4 regions of the Bacillus cereus group sp. RP43 genome follow, and region 2 is predicted to be linked to each of the others. Evidence: riboswitches for the same ligand, from Rfam matches in the RefSeq annotation. Region 2 holds a riboswitch; each other region holds the start of a gene.

Region 1 (3,855 bases), 630 kb from region 2:
CGGTATTGCAGTTGGAGCTATTTTCTTTGGCAATCCGGAAGTGGTGAAGTACTTACAACCAATTGGTGATATTTTCATCCGATTAATTAAGATGATTGTTGTACCGATTGTTGTAGCGAGTATTGTTGTTGGAGTTGCTGGTGTTGGCGATGTTAAGAAGTTAGGTCGACTAGGCGGAAAAACAATTATTTACTTTGAAATTATTACAACACTTGCAATTGTTGTTGGTCTATTAATAGCGAACATTTTCCAACCTGGAAAAGGCGTTGATATGGATAAGTTAACAAAAACAGATATTTCTAAATATACAGCTACGACAGAGCAAGTACAAAGTCATTCGTTTGCGGATACATTTGTAAATATTGTTCCGACGAACATTATGAAATCATTAGCTGAAGGTGATATGCTTGCTATTATCTTCTTCTCAGTATTATTTGGTTTAGGTGTAGCAGCAATTGGTGAGCGTGGCAAACCAGTTCTACAATTTTTCCAAGGTGTAGCAGATGCAATGTTTTATGTAACGAACCAAGTTATGAAGTTTGCACCATTTGGTGTATTCGCATTAATTGGTGTTACAGTTTCTACATTCGGATTAGCTTCATTAATTCCATTAGGGAAATTACTCATTGTAGTATACGGAGCAATGATCTTCTTCGTTGTAGTTGTATTAGGGCTTACAGCGAAAATATTCGGTATTAACATTTTCCAATTCTTTAAAATTTTAAAAGACGAGCTGATCTTAGCGTACTCTACAGCAAGTTCAGAAACGGTTTTACCGAAAATTATGGAGAAAATGGAAAAATTCGGTTGTCCGAAAGCAATTACATCTTTCGTTATTCCAACGGGTTATTCATTTAACTTAGATGGATCAACTTTATATCAAGCAATTGCGGCAATTTTCTTAGCGCAAATGTACGGTATTGAATTATCCATTACACAACAAATTACGTTATTACTTGTATTAATGGTTACATCAAAAGGTATCGCGGGTGTACCGGGCGTATCATTCGTTGTATTATTAGCAACACTTGGTACAGTAGGTATTCCAGCTGAAGGTTTAGCGTTTATTGCAGGTATTGACCGTATTCTAGATATGGCTCGTACAGCAGTTAACGTTGTAGGTAACTCTTTAGCGGCTGTAGTTATGTCTAAGTGGGAAGGTCAATATGACGCTGAAAAAGGACAAGCCTATTTAAAAGAGATATCTGAAAAGGGTCAAGCGGCTTAATTATGATTTGAAAAGCTCTCACATATTATGTGAGAGCTTTTCTGTATGTAGAAGAGGAGAGAAAGTTATGAAACGTAAGTACGGTGATGGTTCTACGTGGAAGCGATTAATAGAGAAGACATACACAGTAAAACAAGTTGAAGCAGGTATGTTAGGAATATTGGATATAAAAAAGGTGAGAGAGCCTAGTTATAAAGAATACAATAGTAAAGAGCTTTGCATTGCAGGTGATGGGTATACATGGATGCAATATTTTACAAACGGAAATAACTTTGCGATTACAGCTATGTTAGACAATCAAAAACAATTAGTGCAATATTATATCGATGTGACAAAAGAATTTAAAATAGACGATCGTGGTTTACCTTATTTTGATGATTTATATTTAGATGTGGTATTGTTACCGAACGGTGAGATCTATGTACTGGATGAAGACGAGTTAGAGGATGCTTATAAAACTGGTGATGTTACAAAAGAAGAATATGAGTTAGCATGGAATACAACAAAATGGATTATCGCGACGATAAAAAATAGAGAATTTTATTGGATCTCAATATTGGATAAAGAAATCGAAAAGTTAAAATGATTGGTTTATTCACCTTTTTGTATAATTACCAAAAAAATCTATACAAAAAATAATTGACTTTTGTTTTGTAAGCGAGTAAAGTTAGAAAAGAAATTATTATTAAAAAATAAATATGAAACCTTCTTATAAAGAGAGGCGGAGGGACTGGCCCTACGATGCCTCGGCAGCGGACTCGATTTCAGAGTGCTGTGCCAAATCCAGCAAGCATGTGCTTGAAAGATGAGAAGAGTGTTTCTTATAGATGTATAAGACCTCTTCTCATTGGAAGAGGTCTTTTGTTATTCATTAGAAAAGGTTGAAAACTAGGGAGAGATGATACTTTGAAAGAAACGAGAGGAAATGGTTTAGCTTTATTACCACTTGGAATATTTTTGGCGCTATTTATTGGTTCTGGGATTATTACAGGTGATTTCTATAAATTGCCGATACTTGTAGCGATTTCAATTGCTGTAGGAATTGCTTTAGTGATGAATCGTAAGGAAAGCTTTAATGTGAAAGTAGAACGATTTGCTAAAGGTGCAGGAAACCCTGATATTATGATCATGGTTCTGATTTTTGTACTTGCAGGGGCGTTTTCTGAAACGGCAAAAGGAATGGGTGGAGTTGATTCCACTGTTAACTTAGCGTTATCTATTTTACCCCAAGGATTTATCGTTGCTGGAATTTTTGTTATAGGGGCATTTATTTCATTAGCGATGGGAACTTCAATGGGAACAATTGCTGCATTAGCACCGATTGCTGTAGGTATTAGTGGGCAAACTGATATCTCAATTGCGCTTACGATGGCTACTGTTGTGGGCGGAGCGATGTTTGGCGATAATTTATCATTTATTTCTGATACGACAATTGCTGCTGTTCGTTCGCAAGGAACAGAAATGAAAGATAAGTTTAAAACGAATTTTTTAATTGTATTGCCAGCTGCAGTCATTACAATTGTACTATTAGTAATGATTACTTTAGGTAATGATACAGAAATTAAAGCTCATACATTTGATTGGGTGAAGATTTTACCATACGCAGGTGTACTTGTTACAGCACTACTTGGCTGGAATGTACTCATTGTATTAACTGGTGGAACGGTACTATCTGGTGTTATCGGTCTTATAGATGGAAGTTATACGTTAGAGAGTTTCTTTAAAAGTGTAACGACTGGAATGGGCAGTATGATGGAGTTAGTGTTACTTGCCATTTTAATCGGTGGTATGGTTGAACTTATCCAGTATAATGGTGGCATTCAATATTTAATGAATCTTTTAACACGTAATATTCGTTCGAAAAAAGGAGCAGAGTTTGGTATTGCTGGCTTAGTGAGTATGACGAATATGTGTACAGCAAATAATACAATCTCTATCATTTTTACAGGTCCGCTTGCGAAAAACATTGCGGATCAGTATGAAATTGATCCGCGTAAATCAGCGAGTGTACTGGATCTTTTCTCATGCTGTATACAAGGGTTAATTCCATATGGTGCTCAAATGTTAACAGCGGCAGGATTTGCTGCGTTATCTCCGATCGAATTGTTACCATATGCATTTTATCCAATTTTAGTTGGAGTATGTGGAATTATTTCTATATTAATTGGTTTCCCAAGGTTTTCTAAAGTGGCGGAAAAGAAAGAGTATCATAAAACAGCATAATTAAATATGAATTTTATTAGTAGCAACAGAAGCCGTACAGAGAATATTCTCTGTACGGCTTTTTCTATGCAATAAAAGAGTGAGTTATCCTATCTTTCCTTATATTTTTACAAAAGGCTGAATGGAACTCAGTCTTAAGTCTGAGTTAAAAACGGTTCTTAAGCTCGTTATGAAAAAATGAAAAAATAGTTAAGATAAGAGTATCAAATCGAAGGGAGGCAAGCACAAGATGAAACAATTTCTAGCGTTTATCGCGGCCGGTATTTTGGCTTTAATTGCTCTTGGTAGTCTTGCTGGTATTGTAGGATTCGCAATCGGAGCAGGAGTTGTGTACTGGAGCTATAAATCATTTGTGCGAGCTAAATCATTTTTTGGAAAGTTAGCTTGGGGTATTGTTGGTTTAA
Region 2 (3,855 bases):
CGTTTTATGAATGAGATTCAATGGAATAGCTCCCTTCAGATAAATGTAAAAGCTGTTCAGGAGACAGGTCACTCGGCAAGTATTCACCTACAAATTTGCCGTTTGCTAGTATAAGAATACGATCGGCGATATGTAACGCTTCATCCTGTTCTCCTGTGAAATAAATTACGGAACTTCCGTTATCTGTAATGTTACGAATGAATTGGAAAATATCTTGTTTTGCAGCTATGTCTACCCCTTTAGTTGGCTCGTCCAAAAGAAATAGATTAGGTTTGAATCCATCCCATTTTGCAATCGAGACTTTTTGTTGGTTTCCTCCGCTAAGTGAATGAATAAATGCTTTTGGATCATTCGGTGAAATGCTGAAAGCGGTAATTGCCGCAGTAGCATTATTTAATTCGGTTTGTTTTCGTCTCCAACCTGATTGGTGTAAATTTGTGTGACTTATAATATTTTCCGAAAGAAATAAGCCTTGTTTTCTTCTTTCTTCTGGTACAAGTGCGATTTTAGCTTTAATCGCATCTCGTGGTGTTTTAATCGTTATATTTTGACCGTCTATTTCTGCGTGATAAGTATGACGAGCACCAAATAAAGTTTCAGCAAGTGTTGTTTTACCGCTTCCAATTAATCCGTATATCACAACAGTTTCACCTTTCCGTATGGTGAGAGAAAGGGGAGAATGGTCCTTGTGTAATTGAAGTTCTTGTACTTTCAATAATTCTTCTTTTCCGCGTTTTGGTGCTGTATTAATAGGAAGTGTAAGTTGTTTTCCAGTCATTGCTTCCACAATTTGTTGATCTGTAATCTTTGTAATAGCTTCAGAAAGTGCAACTTTACCGTTATGTAATACAGTTACATCATCCGCGAAATTTCGAATCTCTGATAAACGATGAGAAATTAGGATGATGCCAATTCCTTTTGATGTTAAATTTTTTAATAGTTTCCCAAAGGTTTCAACTTCTTTTGGTCCAAGAGAAGAAGTAGGCTCATCTAATAAAAGATAATTTGTATTGTTAGATAAAGCTCTTGCGATAAGAAGTAATTGTTTTTCATGTAATGAGCAGTTTGAAACATCTTCCGAAACATTTAAATCGACCTGTACAGTTTGCAAATGTTGTTTAGCGAGCACGACTAATTTTGATTTTGAAAATAGTACTTTATTTTGCATTGCTAAATGATCGATTAGTACATTTTCTAATATAGATAATCCAGGAATAAGGCCGTAATCCACTTCTTGTGTCACGAAAGAAATACCATGTTTTTTTGCAACACGTGGAGAAGTAAAGGAAATAGACTGATTATCGATTTTTATATCGCCAGCAACTGGCTGAATTTCACCAGTTGCTATTTTTAGTAAAGTACTTTTTCCAGCACCGTTCATTCCTAGTAAAGCATGAACTTTTCCTTTTTGAATATGAATTGAAACATCTTCTAGAACAGGTGTAGAGACATGATAAGAATGTGTAATGTTTTGAAGAGAGAATGTCATCATTTTTTCTCCTTCTCTAATTTTTTCATCCAAGGAGAATACGCATCTTTTGAGTCTCCCCAACCGTTTATATATTTTGATAATTGATTCATTGTTATATTTTCTTTTGGTAAACTATTTTTCTTTACTAAATAAGGTTCTAGTGAATAAATATCTGGCGTTTGTTCACCAGCGATTTTTTTATATAAGAATCGTACTTGAACGTTACCTACTTCAGCTGGATCAGTAGCAGCGGTAGCAGTCCAAGGGGAATCTTCTTTTTGCATGAGTTGTAAATCTTCATTACTTAAGTCAATGCCGTATACTTTTATATCTGTACGACCAGCTTGTTCAAGTGCTTTGACAACTCCTTTAGCAAACTCATCCCAAGAAGCGAAAATAGCTTGTAAATCTCCTTTTTTCGGATGTTTCTTTAGTAAAGCTTCTACTTGTGTTTGTGTATCAAGTGGTGTGTTAGTGCTAGCGGTACCGAATCGTGCCACTTCTTGTATATTTGGATAGCGTTTATAAAAAGCATCAATGATAACATTGCGACGTTCCATTGGAGCGAATCCGCCAACCCATACGACTGCGATATTCCCTTGACCATTCAAATCTTCAGCTAACGTTTTTAATGATTTCCATGCAAGACTATAGTCATCTTGATCAATAATCGTTACACCAGGTAGGCGTAGGTCGTTATCAAATGCCACTACAGGAATATTCGCTTGTAATGCTTTTTCTACTCCGGGTTTTAGTGCTTCAGAGCGACCGTGATCAATTAAAATACCATCAACTTTTGAATTAATAGCAGTATCTAGATTTGCTACCATTTTTGCTAAATCATTATCAGAATTGTAGACTTGCACACTACCGCCGAATAGCTCGACTTGTTTTTTGACACCCTCAATATATTGAGAGGAAAAAGTTCCGATGGACATTTGCATAATTAATGCGATTTTTAATGGCTTTTTTACTTGGCTTGGAATTTCTGTTTGTAAATGATTTTCTACTGTTGTAGTTACTTTTTTCACAGTTTGTTGCTTTTGTGAAGAGATAGCATCTTGTTCATTTGTACAAGCTGTCAATGTAAGTAATAGAAAAATAAGTACGATGGAATACAATTTCTTCATAAAAAAATCCCCCCTAAACTAAGAAGAGAGGGGAGGGAGTGAAAATGAAAAACGCCTTTTCATATAGAAAAGACGCCTTATCATATTACTCTTATCTTTCAACACAACGTGTTGTAAGAATTAGCACCGTGCCCATAAATGGGTCGGTTGCCGGGCTTCGTAGGGCTCATCCCTCCACCTGCTCTTGATAAGACATCGAATATTCAACTATTTCGAATTATTCCATAAGTTTGTAGTGTTGTCAAATAGTTTTTCATAAAAAAACTCCCTCATAAAGAGGGAGTTTAATGTGGTAAGAAAACTAATTGATAAGCGAACAAGATCCCGAATAAATACACAAGTGGGTGAACAGCACGGAATTGTCCTTTTGCCACTTTCATAAGTGGATATGAAATAAATCCAAGTGCAATACCTGTTGAGATACTTGATGTAAGTGGCATGCTTAAGATTACTAAAAATGCTGGGAATGCTTCATCGAATGTATCCCAATCGATGTGGCGAACTGAGCCCATCATAAGACTACCAACGATAATTAATGATGGTGCTGTAATAGCTGAAACGCCAGAAACAGCGCTAACTAACGGTCCAAAGAATGCTGCTAATGCAAATAGAACAGCTACTGTAACAGTTGTTAAACCAGTACGACCACCAGCTGCAACACCAGCAGACGATTCAATGTAAGCTGTTGATGGTGTTGTTCCGAACATAGCTCCAATTGTTGCTGAGAATGAGTCAGATAGAAGAGCTCGTCCTGCTTTTGGAAGCTTTCCGTCTTTAATAAATCCGCCTTGTTGTGCTACACCAAGTAATGTTCCTGTTGTATCAAATAGTGTAACGAGGAAGAATGAGAACACAACGCCGTATAATCCGTAATTAATTACATCAGAAACAGCAGTAATTGGGTTTGAAACGATAATTCCTTCTGGTAATCCAGGCATTGATGTAACGCCGCTTGAGAATGTTAATTGACCTGTGAAGTAAGCGATAATCCCAGTTAATAACATTCCGATAAATAGTGCCCCGTTTATATTTAAAGACATAAGGATAATTGTAATTCCAAGGCCAGCTAATGCTAGTAGAACTGGAGCAGAGTGAAGATCGCCAAGCCCAACTAAGTTTGCATCATTTTTTGTAACAATTCCCGTTAAGCGCAAACCGATAAAAGCAATAAAAAGACCGATACCAGCAGTAAGTGCATGTTTTAAGTTCTCAGGAATTACTTCCATTAATTTCGTACGGAAAGATGTGAATGAT
Region 3 (3,855 bases), 570 kb from region 2:
AGCATTTTCTTCTGCGTTTCATCCATGCTAGCTAACATACTTTCTGTTTCTTTCCCTTTTAATATGAACTTCAGTTTATACTTGTCTCCACTTTTCTCCATCTTCATTTTATCTAAAACTACTGCTGGCACTTCTAAATTATCTACAATATCTTGAGTTGCTTTCATCTCGCCAGTATTTAATTGCTCCTCCGGTACAGATATAACTTCTCCTGTATTAGGATTTTTCACCTGACCAGCAACTTTACCATCCACAGCATACACTACAACATCTGTACCAGAAATATTCATTTCAGAACGAGAATTCTTTTTCTTTGGCTCTAATTGCATTTTAGCCTTTAGTATATTCATCTCTGTTCCTTCAGCTTTTATCTCTACATCATATGTCATCGTTACATTTTCTTCATTTTTAAAAGCGTCATTCGTTTTCTTGAAAACATCCTTCGCTGCTAACTCTTTTTCTTTCTGCATGGCTTCTTTTTTCGGTTCATCAGTCTTTGTTGTTTTCTCATTACTACACCCTGCACCTAAAATAACTGCAAGGATCATACTAGAAGTTAAAATAAGTTTTTTCATAATTTCTCCTCCTTTTCAAAAGGATATCATCTATTTTCCTTTGAAATCTATATACTTTTTAATATTTCTATTTAACTTTATTTCTCGAATAACAACATGTTTAAAGAAATACTTAAATATGATGTAAATAAAAACAACTAAATTCAGGAGGTCATTATGAAAGCAATTATTTGCACAAAGTATGGGCCGCCTAATGTTCTCAAACTTCAAGATGTAGAGAAACCTACTCCAAAAAAAAATGAAGTATTAGTTAAAATTCACGCAACAAGTGTAACAACTGGAGATTGTAGAATGCGCGGCTTTAATAGCCCCCTTTTATTTTGGATTCCTATGCGGATTATATTAGGTTTTAAAAAACCAAGAAAGCCTATACTCGGCGTGGAGCTATCTGGTGAAATCGAAGAAATAGGAACAGATGTAACTCAATTTAAAAAAGGAGACCAAGTTTTCGCATTAACAGAGCTTAATGTCGGTGGTTATGCAGAATATACATGTGTACATGAAAGCGGATTGATATCATTAAAACCTACCAATGTGACGTATGAAGAAGCTGCCGTTATTCCTTTTGGTGGAACTTCAGCATTACACTTCCTGAGAAAAGGACGTATAAGAAAAGGGCAACAAGTACTTATATATGGCGCATCTGGTTCAGTAGGAACAGCTGCCGTACAACTTGCTAAATATTTTGGCGCGACCATTACAGCTGTTTGTAGTAATTCAAATTTTGAACTAGTGCAATCTTTAGGAGCTAATCACGTAATTGATTATACGAAAGAAGATTTTACAAAGCGGGCTGAACGCTACGATATTATATTTGATGCAGTTGGAAAAATTAAAAAATCCCATTGCAAGAAAGCATTAACCGCTAACGGTAAATACGTGTCGGTCAATGGAACGATGGCAAAAGTGAGTAAAGAAGATATGCTTCTACTAAAAATGCTAACGGAAGAAGAAAAATTAAAGCCAGTTATTGATAAAACTTATCCGTTAGAAGAAATTTCAGAGGCTCATACGTACGTAGAGACCGGACATAAAAAAGGTAATGTTTCTATTACCTTAAAATAAAATATATTCAGAAAATAACATTGACAATTCTTTTTGTAAGATTTACTATTAGTACCATATTTAAAAACTACATACACATACTCTTATCAAGAGTGGCGGAGGGACTGGCCCGATGATGCCCGGCAACCGAGCTTAGAACGTATAAGCTAAGGTGCTAATTCCTGCAGAACGATTTTCGTTTTGGAAGATAAGAGAGGAACCTATTTCGTCTATTCGGCACCTCTCTTATTTTTGAGAGGTGCTTTTTATTTTGGAACGTATATTAAGGGGGAATTATAGATGAAAAAGGTATTATTAAGTATTGTAAGTGGGGCTGTATTATTGTTAGGTGCATGTGGTGCTAATTCTGATAAAGAGGTAAAAGCATTAGATGAGAAAAAGATTACTGTCGGTGTAACAGGCGGACCGCATGAACAAATTTTTGAAAAGGTGAAAGAAGTTGCAGCAAAAGATGGTCTCCAAATCGATGTAAAAGTATTTAATGATTATGTAGCGCCAAACGTATCTTTAGATGAAAAAAGCCTCGATGTAAACAGCTATCAAACTAAATCTTATTTAGACGTATTTAAAGCTGAACGTAATATGAAATTAACTGAAGTATTTTCCACAGTAACATTCCCTATGGGCATATACTCTAAAAACTTAAAAGATGTAAAAGAATTAAAAGAGGGCGACGCAATTGCTGTCCCAAACGATCCAACAAATGAGTTGCGTGCTTTAAAGCTATTTGAAAAAGCAGGGGTTTTAAAAGTGGATCCAAAAGCTACAGAAAAAGCGACTGCAAAAGATGTAATTGAAAATCCGAAAAATTTAAAGATTGTTGAATTAGAGGCATCTCAATTACCAACGCAGCTAGGTGAAGTGAAGGCAGCTGCGATTAATACAAACTTTGCATTAGGTGCAAAATTAAGTCCAGCAAAAGATTCGATTTTCCGCGAAGGAAAAGATTCACCATATGTGAACTGGGTCGTTGTTCGTACTGAAAATAAAGATGATGCAGTTGTAAATAAATTGAAGAAAGCTTATCAATCTAAAGAAGTAAAAGATTTCATTGAGAAAAAATTCGATGGTTCTGTTTTACCGTCTTGGTAGGAGTTGACTATAATGATTGAATTAAAAAACGTCTCCAAAGTATTCTCAACAAAAAAAGGGAATGTTGAGGCCCTTAAACCAACTTCCCTTAGAGTAAAAAAGGGCGAAGTATTCGGAATCATTGGATATAGCGGCGCTGGTAAAAGTACATTAAATCGTTGTGTAAATTTATTAGAAAAACCAACGACAGGAAATATCATTATAAACGAACAAGATTTAACAACCTTATCGACAAAGGAACTAGCAAAAGCGAGACAAAAAATCGGCATGATTTTTCAAGGATTCAATTTACTTAAAACCGTTACCGTTTATGAAAACATCGCACTACCCTTACGTCTATCTGGTCTTCCCAAAAATGAAATTGAAAAAAGGGTAGAAAAGTATTTACGCATTGTTGATCTTTTTAATAGAAAAGATGCCTATCCAAGTGAATTATCTGGTGGTCAAAAACAACGTGTAGCGATCGCTCGCGCACTATCTCATGAGCCTGAAGTTTTATTAAGCGATGAAGCAACGAGCGCATTAGATCCGGAAACGACCGATTCTATTCTTGATTTATTATTAAAGATTAATGAAGAAATCGGGATTACGATTTTACTAATTACACACGAAATGAATGTCATCCAGCGTATTTGTGACCAAGTTGCCGTTATGGAACATGGAGCGGTAATCGAAAGTGGAACCGTAAAAGATATTTTTACAAACCCACAACATGTAACAACGAAGAAATTTGTAAATAGCGCATTTGCAGCTAAAATTCCAGAAGAGGTACAGAAAGAGCTACAAAATACTGGAGAAATCGTAACACTTTCATTTATAGGAACCACTTCAGGAGAACCAGCGTTAGCTGTCGCTACAAAACGTTTTCAAGTATATCCCAATATTTTATCAGGCAATATTACGCAGTTAAAACATGAGGCATATGGGAAACTGGTCGTTCATATGCAAGGTGAAAAAAATGAAGTACACCGTGCCTTATCATTTTTACAAGAACAAGGGATCATCGTAGAAGGAGGTAGAACAGATTATGGGAAACAAGTCCTTTTTGGATGAGTGGGGTAACGTAATATGGGAAGCAACAATTCAAACATTTCAAATGACATCTATTTCACTACTTATCTCT
Region 4 (3,855 bases), 410 kb from region 2:
TATGTCATTGCTAAGTCACCAAGACCGCCACCACCGACAAGCCCAGCAACTGCTGAAAATTCAATTAAACCAACTGTCATAAACGTTACACCTAAGATTAATGGAGCCAACGCTTCTGGCACGAGGATTTCAAAAACAATTCTAAGCGGTGAAGCCCCCATTGCTTGTGCTGCTTCAATTACTCCTTTCGGAACAGAAACAAGATTTGTTTCAACCATTCTCGCAATACCAATTGAAGCAACTAACGTCATTGGGAAGATTGCTGCTGCTGTTCCAATCGTCGTTCCAATAACACTTCTTGTTATCGGGCTTAAAGCTACTAAAAAGATAATGAATGGAACCGGACGAATTGTATTAATCACGATATTAAGAATAGAAAAGACCCATTTATTTTCTAAAAAGTTCCCTTTGCGCGTTACATATAAAAGTAAACCTAGAGGTATACCTAGTATTGTGGCAAATATAAGGGTTACAATTACCATTAAGAGGGTATCCCCTGTCGCATCTAATATGCGAGGCCAAAAAACACTCCAATCAACTCGCATGAGCTTCTACCTCCTTCAGCTGCACTTGCAGTCTTAGATGTTGTAATGCTTTTTGAATTTCTTTCTGTTCACCTTGTAGTTCTACAAGAAGATTTCCAAATAAAACATTTTGGAGTTCAATAATATTTCCGTAAAGAACATTTACATCAACGTTATAATTTTTCGCAATATACGATAGTACAGGCTGCCCTGTCTCTTCACCAGTAAAAGTCAGGCGGTAAATCTGGCCCCCGTTTTGAATTTTTGCTAGAACACTTTCTGGTAAATGATCATTAATAACAGAGCGTACAAAATTTTGAGTTGTTTTTGTTTTTGGCTGTGTAAAAACGTCAAACAGTTTTCCTTCTTCAATAACTTTTCCTTTTTCCATAACAGCTACACGATGACAAATTTCTTTCACAACGTGCATTTCATGTGTAATAAGTAGAATCGTTAAATTGTACTCTCTATTTACTTTCTTTAATAAATTTAAGATTTCTGTTGTTGTTTCCGGATCTAAAGCTGATGTTGCCTCATCACATATGAGAATATCCGGTGATGTCGCAAGTGCTCTTGCAATCCCAACACGCTGCTTTTGCCCACCTGATAACTGTTCTGGATAATAGTTCGCTTTATCTTCCAAACCAACAAATTTTAGTAGTTCATTCACTCTTTCTTTTATCTCATTCTTCGGCAATTTCGCTAACCTTAATGGATAAGCAATGTTCCCAAACACTGTTCTTGAATTAAATAGATTAAAGCTTTGAAAAATCATCCCAATTCTTTGTCTTAGTTTCCGTAACTCCTTCGTCGATAATGCTGTAATATCTTTATCGTCTATTGAAATTGTTCCTGCAGTTGGTCGTTCTAACATATTTACTAAACGTAATAACGTACTCTTTCCAGCACCACTAAATCCGATAATGCCAAAAATTTCGCCCTTTTCAACTGATAATGTTACATCCTCCACCGCATGAACAGATTGCCCACCTGATTCATATACTTTACTTACATTGTTAAAAGAAATCATTTTCTTCCCTCCTATATGCTGTAAAACTTGAAGTAGAGCTTTCGAGGTAAAATAAAAAGTGCTCTCCTTCTTATCACTTGTAAAAGATAAGAAGGAGAGCACTTATATGTACTCGTTCACATCTTCTCATCTTCCAAGCTTACTTTAAGCTTGCTGGAATTAGCACGGTATTAAAAAACCCGTTGCTGAGGTATCGTAGGGCCAGTCCCTCCACCTCTCTGGATAAGAGTGTATCGATTTAATTGTCATTTAATTAATTCTCATTATAGAACTCAGAATAATAAGAGTCAATACATTTTTCGGAAAAATATTAATTATTTCTCTATTAAAATTTTCAAATAAAAAAACCACAATACAATATTGATTTTTTAAGTTATGTAAAATTCTTAACCCTCATATTTTTAAAAAGGGAAACCTTCTCTATTAATTGAATAACAGTATTTGAATATGAAATCGGAGGAAGATAAATATATGAAAACAGCCCTTTTGCTCGTCGATATTCAAAATGATTATTTTCCAAATGGAAAGATGGAATTACGTAATCCAGTAGAAGCAAGTGAATATACTAGTCAGCTACTACAACATTTTAGAATACGAAACGAACCTATTTTTCATATCCAGCATGTAGCTATAAAAGATAGCGCTACTTTTTTCCTACCCAATACAGAAGGTGTCCATATTCACGAAAATGTCCGTCCACTTAGAGAGGAAACCGTTATCCTTAAACATTATCCAAATAGCTTCCGAGAAACTGATCTTCTAGAACAATTACAACGTTCAGGAATTGAGCACGTCGTAATATGCGGGATGATGACCCATATGTGTATTGATGCTACAGTAAGAGCTGCTTTTGATTTTGGCCTTCACTGTACCGTAATACACGATGCTTGTGCTACAAAAGATCTTTCATTTAAGAATGCTACTATACCAGCTGTTTATATTCATAATACAATTTTGGCAAGTTTAAATGGAGTATACGCCAATGTAATGAGTACAGAAGAGTTTTTAGCGACCTAAAAAAAACACTCCTTTCAGTGAGCAAAACCGAAAGGAGTGTTCTCTTGTCTAACCATAGATTTTCTTTCAAATTGTATTATACAGGAAATTCTAAAAATGAATACTAAAAAATATGACTAATAAGTCAATTTTTCTCGCTGTTTTGTTTCTATTTTCATGTTTATCCCGATATTAATAGGGTTTAGCTAGTTCTAACCACCGAATGGTAATATATGGTTTGTTTTTAGTTCTTTAGAAAATTTATTGTTTATTAATTTTATTTTAGCTTAGTGGAAAATGAAAAAACATATATAAAATAGACAATATACAATTAATTTGCAGACCAATTTATGCTTTAATCCACATATAGAGAGTTTTTCAAAAAAGAGATCTTCGCAGACTGCGAAGATCTCTTCTACTATTTCTTATAAAGTTTCAGAAGTAGTTTTTGCTTGCATGTGAAGTGCTAAGTAGTCAGGGCCACCAGCTTTAGAGTCTGTACCAGACATGTTAAAGCCACCGAATGGTTGGTAACCTACGATTGCACCAGTACATCCACGGTTGAAGTATAAGTTACCAACGTGGAAGTCTTCACGTGCTTTTTCAATATGGTCACGGTTGTTAGTAACAACTGCTCCTGTTAAACCGTATTCTGTATTGTTTGCAATTGCAAGTGCATGATCAAAATCTTTTGCTTTACAGAATGCTACTACTGGTCCGAAGATTTCTTCTTTCATTAAACGAGCATCTTCTGCAACGTCAGCAACGATTGTTGGTTGGATGAACCAGCCTTTAGAATCGTCCCCTTCGCCACCTGATACGATTTTACCTTCTTCTTTACCAATTGCAACATAGCTCATTACTTTATCGAATGCAGCTTGGTCATTAACAGGTCCCATGTTGATATCTTTTGCATCTGGGTTACCTACTGTTAATTCTTTTGTTAATTCAACAGCACGATTTAATACGTAATCGTATACATCTTCGTGGATTACTGCACGAGAACATGCAGAACATTTTTGTCCTGAGAATCCGAATGCTGATGCAACGATAGATTTAGCTGCTAATTCAAGATCTGCTTCTTTGTCAACAACGATTGTATCTTTACCGCCCATTTCAGCGATAACACGTTTCAACCAAATTTGGCCTGGGTTTACTTTCGCTGCACGCTCATAAATACGAATACCTACATCACGAGATCCAGTGAAGCTAACGAAACGTGTACGAGGGTGATCTACTAAGTAGTCACCAACTTCAGAACCATTACCTGGAACGAAGTTTACTACGCCAGCTGGTAAACCAGCT

The links. Region 2 has a riboswitch for S-adenosylmethionine ahead of QCI75_RS22965 (sugar ABC transporter substrate-binding protein). Riboswitches for the same ligand answer to the same signal wherever they lie in the genome.
Region 1: linked by a shared signal. The riboswitch ahead of QCI75_RS19700 (Na+/H+ antiporter NhaC family protein) and the one ahead of QCI75_RS22965 (sugar ABC transporter substrate-binding protein) in region 2 are both predicted to bind S-adenosylmethionine.
Region 3: linked by a shared signal. The riboswitch ahead of QCI75_RS25795 (MetQ/NlpA family ABC transporter substrate-binding protein) and the one ahead of QCI75_RS22965 (sugar ABC transporter substrate-binding protein) in region 2 are both predicted to bind S-adenosylmethionine.
Region 4: linked by a shared signal. The riboswitch ahead of QCI75_RS25000 (methionine ABC transporter ATP-binding protein) and the one ahead of QCI75_RS22965 (sugar ABC transporter substrate-binding protein) in region 2 are both predicted to bind S-adenosylmethionine.

The regions. Positions count from the first base shown of each region.
Region 1 is NZ_JARVHQ010000001.1:3,783,001-3,786,855, reverse strand. Features, by position in the region: gene gltP (glutamate/aspartate:proton symporter GltP) at 1-1,228, shown strand, start outside; gene QCI75_RS19705 (ribonuclease FAU-1 family protein) at 1,296-1,814, shown strand; SAM riboswitch class I at 1,935-2,040, shown strand; gene QCI75_RS19700 (Na+/H+ antiporter NhaC family protein) at 2,135-3,451, shown strand; gene QCI75_RS19695 (lmo0954 family membrane protein) at 3,681-3,855, shown strand, end outside.
Region 2 is NZ_JARVHQ010000001.1:4,408,785-4,412,639, reverse strand. Features, by position in the region: gene QCI75_RS22975 (ABC transporter permease) at 1-21, opposite strand, end outside; gene QCI75_RS22970 (sugar ABC transporter ATP-binding protein) at 5-1,492, opposite strand; gene QCI75_RS22965 (sugar ABC transporter substrate-binding protein) at 1,489-2,601, opposite strand; SAM riboswitch class I at 2,690-2,795, opposite strand; gene QCI75_RS22960 (NCS2 family permease) at 2,886-3,855, opposite strand, start outside.
Region 3 is NZ_JARVHQ010000001.1:4,978,827-4,982,681, forward strand. Features, by position in the region: gene QCI75_RS25785 (hypothetical protein) at 1-575, opposite strand, end outside; gene QCI75_RS25790 (NAD(P)-dependent alcohol dehydrogenase) at 732-1,640, shown strand; SAM riboswitch class I at 1,721-1,834, shown strand; gene QCI75_RS25795 (MetQ/NlpA family ABC transporter substrate-binding protein) at 1,920-2,732, shown strand; gene QCI75_RS25800 (methionine ABC transporter ATP-binding protein) at 2,745-3,785, shown strand; gene QCI75_RS25805 (methionine ABC transporter permease) at 3,760-3,855, shown strand, end outside.
Region 4 is NZ_JARVHQ010000001.1:4,820,137-4,823,991, forward strand. Features, by position in the region: gene QCI75_RS24995 (methionine ABC transporter permease) at 1-545, opposite strand, end outside; gene QCI75_RS25000 (methionine ABC transporter ATP-binding protein) at 535-1,554, opposite strand; SAM riboswitch class I at 1,678-1,783, opposite strand; gene QCI75_RS25005 (cysteine hydrolase family protein) at 2,026-2,571, shown strand; gene pruA (L-glutamate gamma-semialdehyde dehydrogenase) at 2,976-3,855, opposite strand, start outside.